One region of the Thermobifida sp. genome, then DNA from elsewhere that is predicted to be linked to it. Evidence: riboswitches for the same ligand, from Rfam matches in the RefSeq annotation. Region 1 holds a riboswitch; the other holds the start of a gene.
What was found. Region 1 has a riboswitch for thiamine pyrophosphate ahead of CW348_RS06630 (ECF transporter S component). Riboswitches for the same ligand answer to the same signal wherever they lie in the genome.
Positions count from the first base shown of each region.

Region 2: linked by a shared signal. The riboswitch ahead of thiO (glycine oxidase ThiO) and the one ahead of CW348_RS06630 (ECF transporter S component) in region 1 are both predicted to bind thiamine pyrophosphate.

Region 1 covers NZ_PITY01000020.1:358,673-369,135, forward strand. The annotation lists gene CW348_RS06620 (energy-coupling factor transporter transmembrane protein EcfT) at 1-156, opposite strand, end outside; gene CW348_RS06625 (ABC transporter ATP-binding protein) at 153-1,691, opposite strand; gene CW348_RS06630 (ECF transporter S component) at 1,696-2,298, opposite strand; TPP riboswitch at 2,405-2,510, opposite strand; gene glgP (alpha-glucan family phosphorylase) at 2,795-5,416, opposite strand; gene CW348_RS06640 (alpha-1,4-glucan--maltose-1-phosphate maltosyltransferase) at 5,987-7,954, shown strand; gene treS (maltose alpha-D-glucosyltransferase) at 8,021-9,841, shown strand; gene CW348_RS06650 (phosphotransferase) at 9,863-10,463, shown strand, end outside.
Region 2 covers NZ_PITY01000015.1:91,035-101,497, forward strand. The annotation lists gene metF (methylenetetrahydrofolate reductase [NAD(P)H]) at 1-155, shown strand, start outside; gene CW348_RS03160 (GNAT family N-acetyltransferase) at 73-681, opposite strand; gene CW348_RS03165 (YbaK/EbsC family protein) at 707-1,213, opposite strand; gene CW348_RS03170 (SDR family oxidoreductase) at 1,398-2,315, shown strand; gene thiE (thiamine phosphate synthase) at 2,355-3,011, opposite strand; gene CW348_RS03180 (Rv2175c family DNA-binding protein) at 3,084-3,443, opposite strand; TPP riboswitch at 3,563-3,675, shown strand; gene thiO (glycine oxidase ThiO) at 3,668-4,843, shown strand; gene thiS (sulfur carrier protein ThiS) at 4,840-5,040, shown strand; gene CW348_RS03195 (thiazole synthase) at 5,042-5,842, shown strand; gene pknB (Stk1 family PASTA domain-containing Ser/Thr kinase) at 5,946-7,928, shown strand; gene CW348_RS03205 (sulfite oxidase-like oxidoreductase) at 7,889-8,491, opposite strand; gene aroF (3-deoxy-7-phosphoheptulonate synthase) at 8,784-9,830, shown strand; gene thiI (tRNA uracil 4-sulfurtransferase ThiI) at 9,880-10,463, opposite strand, start outside.

The sequences.
Region 1 (10,463 bases):
GCCGGTGACCGGGTCCACGGCGGGGATGAGGCCGAAGGAGATGACACAGGCCGCGATCAGTTTGGCGGCCGGGTTGATGCCGAGCAGCCAGGACCGGACGCCCGGCTGTCCGTTGCCGGGTGCGGCGCGGCCCGCAGGGGCAGAGGTGAGGTTCACCGGCTCTCCTCCATCCCGGTGCGCGCTGTCTCCGTGACCGAGCCGTCCGCCACCCGCAGTTCCACGTCGGCGAGGTGGCGCAGCAGCAGCGTGTCGTGGGTGGCGAGCACGATCGCCCGGCCTTGGCCGCGCAGCGCATCCAGCAGTTCCACCAGTTCCACCCAGGTGCGGGTGTCTTGGCCGAACGTGGGCTCGTCGAGCACCAGCACGTCGGGGGCGTGGGCCGGGCCGGAGCTGAGCGCGGTTGCCACGGACAGCCGCCGTTTCTCCCCGCCGGAGAGGGTGTAGGGGTGCTTGTCGGCCAGATGGGTCAACCGCAGCCGTTCCAGCAGTTCGTCCACCCAGGCCGCGGTCTCTGCCTCGCCCATGCCCAGGCGCAGCGGCGCGAACCGGAGCTCGTCGCGCACGGTGGCGGTCACGAACTGGTCTTCGGCGTGCTGGAACACGGTACCGACGTGCCGGGCGAGTTGCCGCGCCGGCCATTTCACCAGCGGACGCGGGTCGGCTGCGGCGAGCGGCCCGCAAGGGCGGATCTGTCCTGACTGCGGTTTCGCCAGTCCCGCTAGCGCGGTGAGCAGGGTGGATTTTCCGGCGCCGTTGGCTCCGGTGAGCGCGGTCGCGGTCCCCGCAGCCACGGTGACGTCCACCGCATTGAGGACGGTTTTCGGCCGTCTTCGCCCCGGGGTGCGCGGAGTGCCCAGAGTGCAGTCCGCCGCTTCGATGAGGACGGGGCCTCCCGGGGCCGGCGTGGTGCAGGGGACGGGGTCTGCGTGGGGGACCCACACGCCCCGCTCGGCCAGGGCAGTCCCGTGCCGGGCGAACACCGTGCGGGGAGCACCGTCGGCGATGACTCCCCCGCCCGGTTCGACGACTACGACCCGGTCAACCAGGTCGACGACGTCGGCGACCCGGTGTTCGACGAGTACCAGGGTGGCCCCGGTGTCGGCGAGCAGCCGGGCCAGCACGTCGCGGATCAGGCGTGCCCCGGGCGGGTCGAGGTTGGCGGTGGGTTCGTCGAGCAGCAGCAGCCGGGGGCGCATGGCGAGCACCCCGGCGATCACCAGGCGCTGCTTCTCCCCGCCGGAGAGGGCCGCGGTGGGATGGGCGCGCCCATAGGGGAAGCCGACCCGGGCGAGGGCTTCGTCTACCCGTGCCCAGATCTGTTCGCGGGGCACGCCGAGGTTCTCCAAGCCGAACGCGACGTCGTCCCCGGCGCGGGCCATGACGAGCTGGCTCTCCGGGTCCTGCGCCACCAGGCCGATCCGGCCGCGCTGGCTCGTCGCGGGTTTCCCGTCGACGAGGAGCCGGCCTTCCTCTTCGCCGGTGATGGCGCCGTTGGGCCCGGTGAGTCCCGCCAGCGCGTGCAGCAGGGTGCTCTTCCCTGCCCCGGAAGCGCCCAGCAGCAGGACGCGTTCCCCTGGTTCGATCACCAGGTCGACGCCGCGCAGGGCGTAGTCGGCGCGGCCGGCGTGCCGCCAGCCCCAGCCGGACAGTTCCACCCGCGCGCCGTGACCGTCGCGGTTTCCGGTACCCATCGGCCTATCCCCGCGCCGAGGCGAAGGGGGACAGCGCTCCGGCGGCGGCCAAGCGCGTGGTGAGCACACGCGAGCCCGCCCCGGCGATGAGGCCGGCGCTGATCAGGACGAGTACCCCGTAGACGACCTGGTAGCTGAGGGGCCAGGTGACATGGTAGGTGAGGTTGTCCCGGATCGCGGGGGAGATCCCGCCGGCCACTCCCGCGAGGACTGCCACCCCCATGCCCCAGCTGCGGTAGCGGAAGGCGAGGAAGACCAGTTCACTGAGCAGTCCTTGCAGGGCGCCGGAGATGAGGACCGAGACGCCCCACCCGGTGCCCAGCAGCATCTCCAGGGAGGCGGCGGCGATCGACGTCAGCACGGCGGCCCCGGGTTTGCGGATGATGAGTCCGCCGAGGACACCGGGGACCATCCACATGCCGTAGAGAATGGCCTGGGCCGGAGGGAAGAACGCGAACAGTCCCGTGGTGGCGTTCCACAGGACACTCCACACCCAGAAGACGATCCCCACGGCGACACCGATGACGGCAGCCACCACGATGTCCACGGTGCGCCAGTGGAGGAGGGATTGACGATCCTGGCCGGGTTGCGGCTCGGCCGGGCTCATGATTGGTCACGTCCCTTCGCGGAGTCACGGAGGGCTCTTGGCCAAGAGCGCACACCGGCCGCTATGACACGCACCAGAAGCACCGGTGCGCGAGACCACGCCACCGGTGGCGGTTCCCACGACTTCCTTCGCTGGCATTACCCAGATCAGGTAGTAAGGGTCTGCGGCTGTGCCGCACTCTCAGCGCTAGAGGCGCTCCCCTGTCGTTTGGTTGTGCTGTCGGGCCTCATTATGGCCGCAGGACGGCGGCGCGCGTCAACCCGCCCCGGATCCGGGGTGCGCCGCTCCCCGCCGTACCACGGGTCGACGCAGCTCTTCTCCGGCCGCGGTGGCCGGTTGCGGCCGCTTCCCTTCCCTTTTTTCGGCTGCGATGGTGCCCGCCGCCAGGCGGTCTCCCCGAGACGGCGGCCGCGGCTGCCGCTGCCCCGGGGACAACCGCCGGGTACCGCACCAGGGTCGCCGTACCCGGCCTGCCGCTGCGGTGCGGGTGTCCTGGTCAGTGCGGCACGAGGGTGCCGATACCCATCGTGGGTTCGGCTACCACGGCCATCCCCGCTTCTGCGGGATGGGTGAGGAGCCGGTGCCGTGGGCGGATGCGGACCGTGTACCCGCACGTGCCCGCGCGGTCCAGTGGGACGGTCCCGCCGAAGCGCACCAGCGGGTAGACCACGTCCGAGGCGGGCAGCGGCACGAGTTCGGTCGTGGTCGGGTTGATCAGTTCGTCGTCGTCGTTGACGAGTCCCAGGACGACCTCCACGCACACGTCGTCCGGGTCGAGCCCGCCCAGGACCAGGGTGGCGCGCACCTCCAGTTCCCCGCCGACCTGCGGGGTGTCCCCGTTCATCGACGTTTCGACGTGTTCGATGCGCACCCCCGGCCAGGCGTGCTGCACCCGCTGTTTCCAGGCGGCGAGCTCCCGGGCTCCGCGGTAGTTGTCTGCGGCGAGCCGCCGCATGGCGAGCGCGGCTGGCTGGTAGAGCTGGTCGACGTATTCGCGGACCATGCGGGTGGCCTGCACTTTCGGTCCCAGGGAGACCATGGTGTGCTTGACCGTCTCCAGCCACCGCCGGGGCAGTCCGTGGTCGTCCCGCTCGTAGAACAAGGGGGCGACCTGCTCCTCGAACAGCTCGTAGAGGGCTGCCGCTTCGATGTCGTCCCGCCGGTCCGGGTCGTCGACGCCGTCCGCGGTGGGGATCGCCCACCCGTTGGAGCCGTCGAACCACTCGTCCCACCAGCCGTCGCGGATCGACAGGTTGAGTCCGCCGTTGAGCGCGGACTTCATGCCTGAGGTGCCGCACGCTTCCAGGGGACGCAGCGGGTTGTTCAGCCACACGTCGCAGCCCTGCACGAGGAGCGCGGCCAGCGCCATGTCGTAGTCGGGCAGGAAGACGATGCGGTCCCGCACCCGAGGATCGTCGCTGAACCGCACCATCTCCTGGATGAGCCGTTTGCCGCCTTCATCAGCGGGGTGGGCTTTGCCCGCGATGATGATCTGGATGGGGCGTTCCGGATGGCGCAGGAGCGCGGTGAGGCGTTCCGGGTCGCGCAGCATCAAGGTGAGCCGTTTGTAGGAGGGCACGCGGCGGGCGAAACCGACGGTGAGCACCTCCGGGTCGAGTGCCTCGTCGATCCAGGCGAGTTCCGCGTCGGTGGCCCCCCGCTGCCGCCAGGAGGCGCGGAGCCGTTTGCGGGCCTCGATGATCAGCCGTTCGCGCAGGGCGCGGCGCATCCGCCAGAGCTCTTCTGCGTCCCGTTCCACCAGCCGCTGCCAGCCTGCGGGGGTTTCGAGCTCTTCCAGGCCGAGGCCCATGGCCTGTGCCGCGTCCCACGCTTCTTCTGCCATCCAGGTCGCAGCGTGCACGCCGTTGGTGATGGAGGTGATGGGCACTTCGTCGACGTCGAATCCCGGCCACAGTCCACCGAACATCTCCCGGCTGACCGCGCCGTGCAGGGCGCTGACGCCGTTGACCCGCTGGGCGAGGCGCATACCCATGACAGCCATGTTGAACACGTTGGGGTCGCCGCCCGGATAGGTTTCGGCGCCGAGCGCCATCACCCGTTCCACGGGGAGCCCGGGCAGCGCCACCGGGCCGCTGAAGTGGCGTTCCACGAGTTCCTTGGGGAACCGGTCGATTCCGGCGGGCACCGGGGTGTGGGTGGTGAACACGGTTCCGGACCGGGTGGCTTCCAGCGCCTGGTCGAAGTCGAGTCCTGCGGTCTCGATGTATTCGCGCAGCCGTTCCAGGCCGAGGAATCCCGCGTGCCCTTCGTTCATGTGGAAGACCTCGGGCTCGGGATACCCGGTGCGCAGGCAGTAGGCGCGGACCGCGCGCAGTCCGCCGATGCCGAGCAGCAGTTCTTGGCGGAGCCGCTGCTCGGTGCCGCCGCCGTAGAGGCGGTCGGTGACACCGCGCAGGTCGAGGTCGTTGTCGTCGTGGTAGGTGTCGAGCAGCAGCAGCGGCACGCGGCCCACCCGCACGATCCAGACGTGCGCGGTCAGCGTGCGGTTCTCGGGAAGGTCGACGGTGATGCGCACCGGGGTGCCGCGGTCCTCCAGGCGGGTCATCGGCAGGCAGTGCGGGTCGATCTCGGGGTAGCGCTCCAGTTGCCATCCGTCGGGCGACAGGGTCTGGGAGAAGTAGCCGTGCCGGTAGAGCAGTCCCACGCCGATCACGGGGATGCCCAGGTCGCTGGCGCTTTTCAGGTGGTCTCCCGCGAGGATGCCCAGACCGCCGGAGTACTGGGGCAGGGTGGCGTCGAGCCCGTATTCGGCGGAGAAGTAGGCGATCGCTGCCGGCGGCGGGGTGTCGGAGCTGTCCGTGAGCTGCTGGTACCACAGCGGAGCGGTGAGGTAGCGGTCGAGGTCGGCGGCGGCTGCGTCGAGCCGGGCGCGGAACTCTGCGTCGGCGGCGAGCTCCCGGAGCCGTTCCGGGGTGACTTCTCCGAGCAGCCGGATGGGGTCCCGGCCCACGGCTTCCCAGAGGCGGGGCTCCACCGCAGCGAATACGGCGCGCGTAGGGGCGTGCCACGTCCACCGCAGGTTGGCGGCCAGGGTGCACAATGCAGCGAGCTCGTCAGGCAGAACGGTACGGACGGTAAACCTACGAATAGCCTTCACGAATCGGGAGGCTAACGAACAGAACGGCTGTATGCGAGCCTTCCACGCCGCCGCACCGCAGACGCGTAGTCTTCATTTCCTCCCCCGTGAACCAATCCCCGAAAAAGGATTTTTTGCCAAAGGTTTCCCTGCGGATTGGGGCGCATTGGGAGAAGCGGTTTAATCCTTCGAGAATTCCAAGTCTGATCTTGGTATCCGCGACGAGGAGTTTCTCATCTCCTCGCGACTGTCCCGCCTAGTTTGCACCAAACCTGCAGGTGGCGTGGGGCACTTCGAGCACCGTGCCCCTCTTGCCCCTTCCCTGGTCTTTGTTTCTCTCGCCTCCGAGTGTCCCTCTTGTCCACCCGATCGCCCTGTGACTAGCCTCACAGAAATACCTCGCTGCGGACTGCCGGAGAACGGGGAATTCAGTCCGACAGCAACGATCGGGACAACTCATCCAGATTCCTCACAAAATACTCCTTTTAGAGATTTTTACTCTCTTCCACTATTCACGATTCACCGTTGTCCCTCACCATCTATGCCAATCCACAGAAAACACCCATACCTCAACCTTTCGATGGTGTACCCGTGATCGGACGATTTCCCATCCTTGACGTCTCACCGGTCGTCGACATCGGCACCGCCAAAGCCGTCGTCGGCGAGACCTTTCCCGTGCGCGCAACCGTGTTCCGTGAAGGGCATGAGGCGCTCGGCGCAGGTGTCGTCCTCTACACTCCCGAAGGCCAGCGCCAGCCCTTCGTCCCGCTCCGCGAGATCGCCCCGGGCACGGACCGCTACGAAGCCGAGGTCACCGTCACCTCGGAAGGACTCTGGCACTTCGCTATCGAAGCGTGGAGCGACCCGTACGCGACCTGGTGCCACGACGCCCGCATCAAAATCCCTGCCGGCCAAGACGTCGAGCTGATGCTGGAAGAAGGTGCGCGTCTCCTCGAGCGCGCCGCCCGGCGGGTGCCCCGACGCCCCGCGCTCGCCGAGATCGCCGCAGCCATGCGCGACGGGTCCCGCTCCGCCCACGAGCGCCTCGACCTCGCCCTGTCCGACCTGGTCCGCGACGAGCTCGCTGAACGTCCACTGCGGGAACTCGTCACCCGGTCGCAGCGCTTCCCCGTCATGGTGAGCCGCCGACGCGCACTCTTCGGCTCCTGGTACGAGTTCTTCCCACGGTCCGAAGGCGCGGTGCTCGACACCGAGGACGGCGAACCCCGCTCCGGGACCTTCGCCACCGCCGCCCGCCGGCTGCCCGCCATCGCCGACATGGGGTTTGACGTCGTCTACATTCCGCCCATCCACCCGGTCGGCTACTCGTTCCGCAAAGGACGGAACAACTCGACCGTGGCCCAGCCGGGCGATCCCGGATCCGTGTGGGCCATCGGCTCCCACGAAGGCGGGCACGACGCGATCCACCCGGACCTGGGCACCATCGACGACTTCGACGCCTTCGTGGCCCGCGCCCGCGAACTCGGCTTGGAGATCGCCATGGACCTGGCCCTCCAAGCGTCGCCCGACCACCCGTGGGTCAAAGAACACCCCGAATGGTTCACGGTCCGCGCCGACGGGTCGATCGCGTATGCGGAGAACCCGCCCAAGAAGTACCAGGACATCTACCCGATCAACTTCGACAAGGACCCGGAGGGCATCTTCACCGAAGTGCGCCGCATCGTGCGGTACTGGATGTCCCACGGGGTGCGCATCTTCCGCGTCGACAACCCGCACACCAAACCGGTGGCGTTCTGGGAACGGCTCCTGGCCGACATCGCCGCAACCGACCCCGATGTCATCTTCCTATCCGAAGCGTTCACCCGGCCCGCGATGATGCACACCCTCGCCAAGATCGGATTCCACCAGTCCTACACGTACTTCACCTGGCGCAACACCAAGCAGGAGCTGGAGGAGTACCTCACCGAGCTCACCGGCGAAGCGGCCGCGTACATGCGCCCGAACTTCTTCGTCAACACGCCCGACATCCTCCACGCCTACCTGCAGCACGGGGGACGTCCGGCCTTCGAAGTCCGGGCGATCCTCGCCGCCACGCTCTCCCCCACGTGGGGCATGTACTCCGGGTACGAGCTGTGCGAGAACCGCGCGCTCAAACCCGGCAGCGAAGAGTACCTTGACTCGGAGAAGTACCAGTACAAGCCCCGCGACTGGGAGGCAGCGGAGGCCGCCGGGATCACCATCACCCCGCTGATCCGCAAACTCAACTCCCTGCGGCGCAGCCATCCCGCGCTCCAAGAGCTGCGCAACCTGCGGTTCCACTACGCCGACCAGCCGGAAATCATCTGCTACTCCAAACGGCTGGCCGGAGCCAACCACGGAGCTGACGACACCATCCTGGTCGTCGCGAACCTCGACCCCCACCACACACGGGAGGCGACAGTGTGGCTGGACATGCCTGCGCTCGGCTTCGCCCCCGGCGACCACATCACCGTCACAGACCAGTTGTCGGGGCACTCGTATCACTGGGTAGAGGCCAACTACGTCCGGCTCGACCCGCACGTGCAGACCGCTCACATATTCACCGTCGCCCCGGCCTAAGACCCCGGCCCCGCACCCGGGGTCCTGCGAGAACACAGTGGACAGCCAACCCTGGTGGAGAAGTCGATGACCACACAGCCGGCTCCTGGTGCCCGCCCGACGCCGACCGGGTCCGTTCCCGACACGTTCACCCACGCAAAGCCGCGCGACCCCTACTGGTACAAGCACGCGGTGTTCTACGAAGTCCTCGTCCGCGGCTTCTACGACTCCAACGGGGACGGCACCGGCGACTTGCGGGGCCTCATCGAAAAACTGGACTACCTGCAGTGGCTCGGCATCGACTGCCTCTGGCTGCTGCCGATCTACGAGTCCCCGCTCCGCGACGGCGGCTACGACGTCTCCGACTACATGAAGATCCTGCCCGAGTTCGGCCGGATCTCCGACTTCGTGGAACTCGTCGAAAAAGCCCACCAGCGGGGCATCCGGGTCATCACCGACCTGGTCATGAACCACACCAGCGACCAGCACCCGTGGTTCCAAGCCTCCCGGCACGACCCCGACGGACCGTACGGCAACTTCTACGTCTGGTCGGACACCACGGAACGCTACAGCGACGCGCGCATCATCTTCATCGACACCGAGCAGTCCAACTGGACCTACGACGAAGTGCGCGGACAGTACTACTGGCACCGCTTCTTCTCCCACCAGCCCGACCTCAACTTCGAGAACCCGGACGTCCAGGACGCCATCCTCGAAGTGATGCGGTTCTGGCTGGACCTTGGCATCGACGGTTTCCGCTTGGACGCCGTGCCCTACCTGTACGAGCGGGAAGGCACGAACTGCGAGAACCTCAAGGAGACCCACGAGTTCCTCAAACGCATCCGCGCCGAAGTCGACCGGCTCTACCCCGACCGGGTCCTGCTCAGCGAAGCCAACCAGTGGCCCGCCGACGTCGTCGACTACTTCGGCGACTACGAATCCGGCGGCGACGAATGCCACATGAACTTCCACTTCCCGCTGATGCCGCGCATGTTCATGGCGGTCCGGCGCGAACAGCGCTACCCCATCTCGGAAATCCTCGCGCAGACCCCGCCTATTCCGCGCAACTGCCAGTGGGCGATCTTCCTGCGCAACCACGACGAGCTGACCTTGGAGATGGTCAGCGATGAAGAGCGGGACTACATGTACTCCGAATACGCCAAAGACCCGCGGATGCGCGCCAACATGGGGATCCGCCGCCGGCTGGCACCCCTCCTGGAAAACGACCTCAACCAGATCAAACTGTTCACCGCGCTGCTGCTGTCGCTGCCCGGCTCCCCGGTGCTCTACTACGGCGACGAGATCGGGATGGGCGACAACATCTGGCTGGGGGACCGCGACAGCGTGCGCACCCCCATGCAGTGGACCCCGGACCGCAACGCCGGATTCTCCCGCTGCGACCCGGGCCGCCTCTACCTGCCGGTGATCATGGACCCGATCTACGGGTACCAGGCGATCAACGTCGAAGCACAGCAGAACAACCCGAACTCGCTGCTGAACTGGACCCGCAACATGATCCAGATCCGCAAGCAGCACCCGGTGTTCGGGACGGGGGACTTCACCGAACTCCACGCGAGCAACCCCAGCGTGTTCGCGTTCGTGCGCGAATACGGCGACGACCGGATGCTGTGCGTCAACAACCTGTCCCGGTTTCCCCAACCGGTGGAACTGGACCTCCGCCGCTTCGAAGGGATCACCCCGATCGAATGCACGGGGGGAGTGCACTTCCCGCCCATCGGGGAACTGCCCTACCTGCTGACTCTCCCCGGGCACGGCTTCTACTGGTTCCAGCTTCCGCCCGTCGCCGAAGAGCAGCCGCTCGCCCAGCCCGTCACCACCGTCCCCGCAGCCCTGCAGCCTCCTGCTCCGGCAGACCGTCCCGCGTCCGACCCGACCCAGCGGTCCTGAGGGGAAATGGATCGATCTGTCATGACTCAGCTCGAGGAGCTCCTGGCTACGTGGCTGCCCGCCCAGCGCTGGTTCGCGGGCAAGGGGACGGCTATCGACACGCTGCGAATCGACTCCGACCACATCCTGCTGCCCGGCCTTCCCGGGCTGCGCCTGCTCGTAGCCGAGGTCGTCCAAGGCAGCAGAACCGACCGCTACCAGGTACTTCTCGGGATGAGAGCCGTTGGAGCGGTCCCGGACGAACTCGTCCACGCTGTCATCGGCACCTGCCCGGCCCCCGCCGACCTGGACAGTCCGGCACCCGTGGTCGTCTACGACGCCGCGCACGACGCGGCCATGACCGGGCACCTGCTGAGCTGGATCGCGGAGAACCGGGACGTCGGCGCGGTGCGTTTCCGCGCTGCCCCCGGAACCGAGGTGCGCACCGGGCTGCGCAGCCTCGTCATCACCGGGGAGCAGTCCAACACCAGCCTCGTCTACGGCGAAGAGTACGTGCTGAAAATGTTCCGGCGGCTGTGGCCCGGGACCAACCCCGACCTGGAGTTGACGTCTGCGCTGGCCACAGTGGACTCGCCGCACATTGCGCGGCCGCACGGCTGGATCGACGTCGACCTGGTCGACC
Region 2 (10,463 bases), on a different contig from region 1:
GTATCGAGCACGCCACTCGGCTGTGCGAACGGCTCCTCGCCGAAGGGGCGCCGGGCATCCACTTCATCACGTTCAACCGTTCGACGGCGACCCGCGAGGTCTACCACCGGCTCGTGGGCGCCACCCAGCCGGCAGCGGTAGCTGCGCTGCCATGATGGTGAACTCCTGGTCCACTGTGCCCGGGAACCGGAATCCGGTGATCAGATCCACAAACCCTGACGAACGGTAGAGCCCGTGGGCGGGAGTGGCCCCGGTGGGAGTGGACAGCACCGCGGTGCGCTCCCGCCGGGGCTCCAGCAGCCGGTACAGGAGTGCCCGGCCGATCCCGTTGCCCTGCCACTCCGGCAGCACGTGGACTTCGGCGACTTCGAACGAGTCGGCGAACCAGCGGCGCACCCCTTCCGGGTCGATGCGCCCCAGTTCCGCGGTGACCACGTCGTGCCACCACTGCCCGGGGCAGCCGTGGAACCCGTAGGCGAACGCGACCGCGTTGCGCTCCCCGGTCACCGCGACCACGGAATGGAACCGGGGATAGTGGGCGTGCTGGCGCATGATGGCCTGCCGCCCCGGCAGCTGCCGTGGGGGCGGTGCCATGGCAGCCGCGTAGATCTCCATCAGCGCGGGCAGGGCGCGGATGAAGGCTGGCGCGGCCAGTTCCCAGAACTCGATCTCGGTTTCCACACCGCCCCCAGGTGTTCCCGGTCTCTTAGGACGACTCTTGCCCCACGTCAGCCGGTCTTCCCCCGGTGAGGCGGCAGAGTTCCGTAAACGAGGTGGGGAATACCGCGTTGGGGTGGCCTGCGGCGGCCCACACAGTCTCGTAACGCTCCAGCCACTCGTCGACCAGGGTGGGAAGCGGCTTGGGGTGGCCGATCGGAGCGACCCCGCCGATGGGCTGGCCGGTGTGTTTCCGGACGAACTGCGGGGTGGCGCGGACGACCTCCGCTGCGTCGAGGAGGGCGGCGACTTTGCCGGTGTCGACCCGGTGGGCGCCGCTGGTGAGGACGAGTACCGGGTGGAGCGTATCGGGGGAGGTGTCCGCCGAGTCGTAGCGCGCGGCGAAAACAAGGCTGTTGGCGATCGCGCCGATCTCGCAGCCCAACTGTGCCGCGGCGTCCGCGGCGGTCCGGGCAGAGTCCGGCAGCTCTTTGACGGTGCCGGAAGCGCCGTGGGCAGCGAGCAGTTCGGCGACAGCGCGAACATTGGGGTGCATGGCGCGATCCTAGGACATAGCCCCCGGGTTGTGCTCAGCTTCCGGCAGGCGTGCGGGCATCCCGCGCGTGTGGGGGATTCCCGGTGCCGGGGCCGCGGTGCGCGGGGCGGTACCGGCACGTTTCGCGCGCGGTCCGGCGCGCCGGTCAGTGCACGTCCGGGACTGTTTGCCGAAGATAAACACTATGGGTGAGGATCTGAGAGCGGAACGTGTTATCGCGACGACTGGGGCGACCGGAGCCGTCGGCGGCAAAGTAGCCGCCCAGTTGGCACGGCTGGGCCTTGCGCAGCGGCTCATTGTCCGTGACCTCAACCGCGCCCCCGAACTCCCGAAGTCGAGCGCGGTCCTGGCCGCCTACGAGGATCCTGCCGCTTTCGGCCGCGCAGTCCGCGGCGCCGAGGTGCTGTTCCTCGTCGCCGCGGACCACGCGGAGAACCGCGAGGAACTCCACCGGGCCGTCATCGACGCGGCCGTGGCCGAAGGGGTGCGCCACATCGTCTACCTGTCGTTCCTCAACGCGAGCGCCGCCGCGACCTGCGTCCTCGGCCGGGAGCACTACGCCACCGAGGAGTACCTGCGCACCACCGGGGTGGCCTACACCTTCCTGCGGCCCAGCCTGTACCTGGACCTCCTGCCCGAGTGGATCGGCGAGGACGGCACGATCCGCGGCCCGGCCGGGGAAGGCACCGTGGCGTGGGTGTCGCGGGACGATGTCGCCGACGTCGCCGCCGCTGTGCTGCGCGCCCCGGAAGAGCACGTCAACCGCATCTACAACGTGACCGGTCCGGAAGCCGTCTCGCTGGGGCAGACCGCGACCCGCCTGTCCACGCTCACCGGACGCACCATCGTCTACGTTCCGCAAACCCCGGAGGAGGCCATCGACTTCCTCTCCTCGCAGGGGTTGACCGCCCGGGAAATCGCGGAGCGGGTGAGCGCCTGCACGGCGATCGCCGCCGGGGAACTCAGCACCGCCAACCGCACCGTACTGCGGCTGACCGGCCACCCTGCCCGCTCCCTCGAGGGCTACCTGCGGAAGAATCCGAGCGCGCTGTCCCACGCGCCGCTCTTCAGCGGCTCCGGTAGCGCGCTCGGCCCCCGCTGAGCGCCCTTTCCGGCCCGCCCGGGCGGGGGCGGGCCGCGGTCAGGCTGCGGCCGCTGCCACGAGGCGGCGTTTGAGCTCCGCCGCCGCCGCACGCGGGTCTTCGGCTTCGGTGATGGCGCGGACCACGACAGCCCGGCGGGCGCCCGCGGCCAGCACCTGGTCCAGGTTGTCCTCGTTGATCCCGCCGATCGCGAACCAGGGGCGCTGCGGGTGCAGGGCGGCGACCCGCGCCACCTCGTCGAGCCCGGCAGCGGGCCGTCCCGGTTTGGTCGGGGTCGCCCACACCGGGCCGATACAGAAGTAGTCGACGCCTTCTTCCCGGTCGGCGGCCGCAGACAGCTCCGCCGCGTTGGTGGAGCGGCCGATCAGCGGCCGGTCCCCGAGGATCGCGCGGGCGTAGCGCACGGGCAGGTCCCGCTGTCCCAGGTGCAGCACGTCGGCGTTGACGGCGTGGGCTATGTCGGCCCGGTCGTTGACCGCGAGCAGCGCCCCGTGGCGGTCGCACGCCTCACGCACGACTTCCAGCGCGGCGAGCTCGTCCCGCGCGTCCAGGGTCTTGTCGCGCAGTTGCACGATGTCCACGCCCCCGGCGAGCGCCGCATCAAGGAACTCGGCCAGGTCGCCTCGGTCGGCGCGGGCGTCCGTGCACAGGTAGAGCCGGGCGGATTCCAACCGCTTTCGCAGAGTCTCGTCCACGGCTCCCACCCTAGATCGTCGCCGAGCGCCTGTCCCGCGGGGCGGGTGCAGCGTACCCGGCGACGGGGTGTCTTACAGCAGCATCGCCTGGGCGCGGCGGCGCACCTCGGTGCCGCGGTTGCCGCGGATCGCATCGAGCGGAGTGCCGGGCAGGCTGTCGTCTGCGGTGAACATCCAGCGCAGCGCCTCCTCCGGAGAGAAACCGCTGTCCGCGAGCACGGTGAGGGTGCCTTGGAGGCCTTTGAGGATGGTGCCGTTGGTGATGAACGCCGCGGGAATCGCCAGTTCTCCGCCGCGGACCACGCCGAGGAGCCGGTGGTTGCGGATCATCTGCCGGACCTGGTTCTGGCTCACACCGAGGGCCGCGGCCGCTTCCTGGAGAGTGAGCCACTCTCCGACGAGCGCGTCGAGGTCGCGATCGATCTGTGTCACGGTCCCAATCTTCCACATCTGGCGCGCGCCGAATCCTCTCGACCGACCGTGATCGCTTTAGGCGTACATGTCGGACCTTTGGCTTCCCCAGTCACGGGCGACCTAGAATGCGGACGAAAGCGAAAACCCGCGGGAGCCGGGGCGGAACCCGGCTGAGAGGGAGGCTGTCCGCCTCCGACCGCAGAACCTGATCCGGGTCATACCGGCGAAGGGAGTGGCGCGCCGTGCAGTTGCGCTCAGCCCCGGACGTCCTTGTCGTTGGGGGCGGACTTATTGGCCTGGTCACCGCATGGCGTGCTGCCCGCCTCGGGATGCGGGTGACCGTCGTGTCCGCGGAGAAGGCGGGCGCCGCGTCCGGGGTGGCGGCGGGCATGCTGACCCCCGCAACCGAAGCGGTGTTCGGGGAAGAGTCGCTGATCCGTCTGGGGCTGCGGTCCCAGCAGCGCTACCCCGATTTCATCGCCGAGCTCGCAGAAGACACCGACGTCGACCCGGGCTACCGCACCGAAGGCACCCTGCAGGTGGGGTTCGACCCGGACGACATGGCCACGCTCGCGGAACTACAGCAGCTACGCGACCGTCTCGGTATCCGCACCGAACGGCTCACCTCACGCGAATGCCGCCGGCTCGAGCCGATGCTGGCTCCCACTGTGCGGGGCGGCTTCCTGGCCCCTGACGACCACTCGGTGGATCCGCGCCGCCTGTCTGAGGCGCTGCGTGCCGCCGCCGCTGCCCGCGGCGCACTGTTCGTCGCCGGGCACGTCCGGGAGGTGGTCGGGGGCGAGGACGCCGTGCGCGGCGTCGTGCTGGACAGCGGCGACACTCTCGACGCGGGCCAGGTGGTGCTCGCCGCGGGCGTGTGGAGCTCCGACATTGTCGGACTGCCCGAGGGAGTGGTGCCCCCGCTGCGCCCGGTCAAGGGGCAGCTGCTGCGGCTGCGCACCCCCGTGGGCGCCGAGCCGCTGGTGACCCGCACCGTGCGCGGCTTGGTCACCGGCTCCCCCGTCTACCTGGTGCCGCGGGCCGATGGCGAGGTGATCCTGGGGGCCACCCAGGAGGAGATGGGCTTCGACACCCGGTTGACCGTCGGCGGGGTCTGGGAGATGCTCCGCGACGCGCGCGAGCTCGTACCCGGGGTCACGGAACTGGAGATCGTCGAAACGTGCGTGGGGCTGCGCCCCGGGCCGCCGGACAACGAGCCGCTGCTGGGACCCACCCGTGTGCGCGGGCTGCACCTTGCGGTCGGCCACTACCGCCACGGGGTGCTGCTGGCCCCGGTGACCGGAGATGTCATGGCCGAAGTCTTGAGTACGGGGCGGCTGCCCGACTATGCGAGCCATCTCGCCGCAGACCGCTTCCTTCCCTCATCCTCACCATCGAAAGGGGTTGAAACATCGTGAACGCGATCATCAACGGTGAGCCGCGTCAGCTCGCTCCGGACACCACGGTGGCCGACGTGGTGCGCTCCCTGACCCGGGCGGAGTCGGGCGTGGCTGTGGCGGTCAACGACGAGGTGGTGCCCAAGACCGACTGGGCGCGCACCGTGGTCTCCCCCGACGACCGGGTGGACGTGCTCACCGCTGTGCAGGGGGGCTGACTTGACCGACGCTGCGACCGGGACGACCCGCGCCGACACCTTCGAGGACCCGTTGGTGATCGCCGGGGAGAAGTTCCATTCCCGGCTCATCATGGGCACCGGGGGTGCTCCGTCGCTGCACGTGCTGGCGGACGCGCTGCGTGCCTCCGGCACCGAGATGACCACTGTGGCGATGCGCCGGGTTGACCCGAACGCCCAAGGGTCGGTCTGGGATGTGCTCCGGGAAACCGGGGTCCGCCCGCTGCCCAACACGGCAGGCTGCTTCACCGCGGTCGACGCGCTGCGCACTGCGCGGCTGGGGCGTGAAGCGTTGGAGACCAACTGGGTGAAGCTGGAGGTGGTCGCCGACGAGCGCACCCTCCTTCCTGACCCGGTGGAGACGCTGGACGCCGCAGAACGGCTGGTGGACGAGGGGTTCGTCGTCCTCGCCTACACCAACGACGACCCGGTGCTGGCCCGCCGGCTGGCGCAGGTGGGGTGTGCCGCGGTGATGCCGTTAGGGGCGCCGATCGGTTCGGGGATGGGCATCCGCAACCCGCACAACATCGAACTGATCGTCGAAGAGCTGGACGTCCCTGTGATTTTGGACGCGGGCATCGGCACCGCAAGCGATGCGGCACTCGCCATGGAACTGGGCTGCGACGCGGTGCTGTTGGCAACCGCGGTCACTCGGGCCCAGGATCCGGTGCTGATGGCGCACGCGATGCGGGAGGCGGTGTCGGCTGGTCGGCGGGCCCGGCTGGCCGGGCGGATCCCGATCCGCCGCTACGCGCACGCCTCCTCCCCGCCGCGCGAGGGCTGAAACCCGGGGCGGGACCGTGGTCCCGCCCCGGGTTTCTTTACTGCTGCGTGCCGAAACTGTGGTGAGACCGTCAGTTTCCGCTTTCCCCCGTAAACTTCCCCTCGTGGACATGACGGCTGCGGACGCGCTAGTGGGAACGACCCTCGCCCATCGGTACCGGGTCGAATCGAAGATCGCCAACGGCGGTATGGCGACTGTCTTCCTCGCTCACGATCTCCGGCTGGACCGCCGTGTCGCGCTGAAGGTGATGCATGCCAACCTGGCGCGCGACCCGCAGTTCGTCCAACGGTTCATCAACGAGGCGCTCGCGGTCGCCAAGCTGTCGCACCCCAACGTGGTCCAGGTCTACGACCAGGGCAGCGACCAGGGGCACGTGTACTTGGCGATGGAGTACGTGGCGGGCCAGACGCTGCGCGCCGCGTTGAAGGCGCGAACCCGGTTCTCCCCCGCCGAGGCGCTGCGCATCATGGTGCCGATCCTCGCCGGGCTGGGCGCCGCCCACCAGGCGGGCATGGTGCACCGGGACATGAAACCGGAGAACGTCCTCATCACCCACGACGGCCAGATCAAGGTGGCCGACTTCGGGCTGGCCCGGGCCGCGGAGGCCAGCCAGCAGGGGCTGACCAAGACCGGCACGCTCATGGGGACCGCCGCCTACCTGTCCCCGGAGCAGATCACGCACAGCACCGCGGATGCCCGCAGCGACGTCTACGCGTGCGGCATCATGCTCTACGAGCTGCTCACCGGCCGCCAGCCGCACACCGGTGACTCTCCGATCGCCGTGGCCTACCAGCACGTCAACGAGGACGTCCCCCGCCCGTCCCGGGTGGTGCCGGGGATTCCCCCGGAAGTGGACTCGCTGGTGGTGCGCGCCACGGAACGCGACCCCGCCTACCGGCTCGCCAACGCCGGCCAGTTCCTTGCCGCGGTCTTCGCCGCGCAGAAAGCGTTGGACGAGCAGCCGTCCGCCGCGGTGACCTCTGTGATGGAGATGGCGCCCGCCCCTGCCGGGGACACGGCGGAAGACTCGGACAACGCCACCCGCACCCTGCAGGGGGTCGAGCTTCCCCCCGTGGAGTACGACGACTACGAGGACGACCGGCCGCCGCGGCCGAGTCTCCGCACGCCGCTGCTGGTCGCCACCGTGCTGCTGCTGGTCGTGGCGGTCGGGTTCGGCTGGTGGATGGTGGACGGCCGCTATGAGACGGTTCCCGACCTGGTCGGCGTAGAAAGCGACGAGGCCCGCCGGGACCTGCGCATGCTGGGTTTCCGCGTGCAGACCGCGGAAGAGCCCGCCTACAGCGACGAGGCGCCGCCCGGTACGGTCGCTGCCACCGACCCGGAGGCTGGGAGCAGGCTGCTGCCGGACACGCTCGTCACCCTCATCCTGTCGGCGGGGCCGCAGTATGTGGAGATGCCCGACGTCGAAGGTGCTTCGGTGGCGGAGGCCCGGGACGCCCTCAAAGAGGTGGGGCTGACCGACATCGTGGAAGACGAGATCACCTCGTTTGACAACCCTCCGGGCACGGTGATCACCACCAAGCCGGCCCCGGGCGAGAAGGCCAACCGCGAGGAGAGCGTGACGCTGACGATCAGCGCCGGGTTCCCCATGCCCAACGTGGTCGGCCAGAAGGTGGACGATGCGCGCCGCCTGCTGGAGTCCAGCGACTTGGAGGTGACGGTCGTCGAGGAGCACCACGACGAGGTCCCCGAAGGCCATGTCATCTCCCAGGACCCGGAGGCGGAGACCACCGTGGGGGCGGGGCAGAGCGTCACCCTCACCGTCTCGTCCGGTCCGGAACTGGTGGAGGTTCCCGACATCCGCGGGTGGAAGGTGGACAAGGCCCGCAAGGAGCTGGAGGAGCGGGGCTTCGAGGTCACCGTGCACCAGGTGATCGGCAACCGGGTCGGCGACTACAACCCCAAGGGCGAGGCGCCGAAGGGCTCCACGATCGAGATCTGGACGTCCCCCTTCGGCCGGGAGCGGGATCGGGACCGGGGCAGGGAGGACCGGCTCTGGATCGGGCTGGGACTGAGCGGGCCCGCTCAGTCCAGCGGCGGCCCGTCCCCGGGGTCCTCCTGGTAGGAGTAGCGCTGCTCCAGCCACGGGTTGGCGAGGTTGTGGTAGCCGCGCTCCTCCCAGAAGCCGCGCCGGTCCGCGGTGAGGTATTCGATGGCGCGCACCCATTTCACGCTCTTCCAGCCGTAGCGGTGGGGGACGACGAGCCGCACCGGGTATCCGTGCTGGGGTTCCAGCGGCTTGCCGTCGCGGTGGGTGGCGAGGATGACGTCGGGACGCCGGAAGTCGTCGAGGGGCAGGTTGGCGCTGTAGCCGTACTCTGCCCAGACCATGACGTGGGTGGCGTCCTCGGCGGGGGGTGCGAGTTTCAGCACGGTGGAGGCGGCCACCCCGCGCCACCGCACGTCGAGCTTGGTGAATCTGGTCACACAGTGGAAGTCGGTGACCACGTCGACGCGCGGCAGGGTCTGGAACTCGGTCCAGTCCCACCGGTACTGCGTCCCGTCCGCTGTGGCTCCGTAGACCTGCAGATCCCAGCGGTGCGGGCGGAATTTCGGTACCGGGCCGTAGTGCACAGCAGGCCATTCGTTCGGCACGTACTGCCCTGGCGGCAGCCGTCGCTCAGACAATCGTTCTTCTCCCGATACTCATCCCAGGACCATCTTTTCAGGTGCCCGTGCGCGCGCTCCTACCCCCGTGGGCTTCAGCGGCGGCGGCGCGGTGCGCTATAGTCGCTGCCATGCAGCGGTACTTTTGGCGCTTTTACGGCTACCGGCCCACGGGCCCGGTCGCCCAACGAGCGCTGCGCTGACACGGACGACTTGGAAGCCCTGGGCCGAACGGTCCAGGGCTTTTCTGTTTTTCTGTCCAGGTCACCGCTGCTCCCACACTCTCCACAGCACCTGGTAAGGACAGCGTTCAATGGTCATCGTTATGGCGCCCGACGCCCCTTCCGACACCATCGACTCCATCGTTGACCTCGTCGCCTCGGTGGGTGGTGAGGCCTACGTGACCCGGGGGGTGAGCCGGACCATCATCGGCCTGGTAGGCGACGTGGAACGGTTCGAGACGCTTAATCTGCGTGCCCTCCCCGGCGTCGCCGACATCCTGCGCATCTCCACTCCCTACAAGCTGGTCAGCCGGGAAAACACGACTGAGCGGTCGGTCGTGCAGGTTGCTGGGGTACCGATCGGCGGCGACCATATGACACTCATCGCCGGTCCCTGCGCGGTGGAAACCCCGGAGCAGACTTTGGAAGCGGCGCTGATGGCGAAGCGTGCGGGTGCCGCGCTGCTGCGCGGCGGCGCCTACAAGCCGCGGACCTCCCCCTACGCGTTCCAGGGCCTGGGCGAGACCGGTCTGAAGATCCTGTCGGATGTGCGTGCGGAGACCGGCCTGCCGATTGTGACCGAAGTGGTGGACGCCTCCGACGTGGAGCTGGTCGCCTCCTACGCCGACATGCTGCAGATCGGCACCCGCAACATGCAGAACTTCGCGCTGCTGCAAGCCGTGGGCGACGCGGGCAAGCCGGTGCTGCTCAAACGCGGGATGAGCAGCACGATCGAGGAGTGGCTGATGGCCGCCGAGTACATTGCGCAGCGCGGCAACTTGAACATCGTGCTGTGCGAGCGCGGCATCCGCACGTTCGAGAAAGCGACCCGTAACACGCTGGACGTGAGCGCGGTCGCCGTGGCGCAGCGGCTGTCGCACCTGCCCGTGGTGGTGGACCCGTCGCATTCGGGCGGCAAGCGGGAACTGGTGCTGCCGCTGTCGCGTGCGGCGATCGCGGTGGGCGCGGACGGCCTCATCGTCGACGTGCACCCTGCTCCGGAGACGGCACTGTGCGACGGGCCGCAGGCGCTCACGCACGCAGACTTGGCCGAGCTGGCGCACGTGGTGACGGCGCTGCCGCCGCTCGTGGGCCGCACGCTCACGCCCAGCGTGGCGCAGGTGGGCGCCGGCGTGTAACCGGACCCGCGCCCGTCGCGGCCGGGTGCGGCGGGCGCGGAAGGTCCGGTCAGGCTGCGGTGTTCTCCTCCTCGCCCAGGAAGCTGGGGCGGTGCAGTTGCACGTTGCTGGCCAGGTGTTCGGCGAGTTCTTCAACGTCCAGTCGCTTCTCGATCTGCCGCAGATCGGCGATCTTGGCCGCAGTCTCCACCTGCCGCGGGGTGAGCATGGTGCAGCAGTCCTCGTCGGGCAGCTCGGAGATGGTGAGCGTGCCGATGGCGCGGGCCTGGTCCATGATCTCGGTCTTGTCCATGCCGATCAGCGGACGCAGGATCGGCAGGTCCACAGCGTCGTCCAGGGCGGTGATGTTGGCCAGGGTCTGGCTGGACACTTGGCCGAGGGCGTCCCCGGTGACCAGCGCGCTGGCGTTGAGCCGGTCGGCAAGGGCTTCCGCGGTTTTGAGCATGAGGCGCCGCTGAGCGACGATCTGCAGCCGTTCCGCGCCGGAGTTGCGGAGCTGCTGCTGGGCCTTGCCGAACGGCACCACGTACAGCCGGGAGCCGTTCTGGAAGCGGTCGAGCTGCCGGACCAGGCTGTACGCCTTGTAGATGGACTCCGGTCCGGTGAACGGCATGCCGGAGAAGTGCAGGAAGT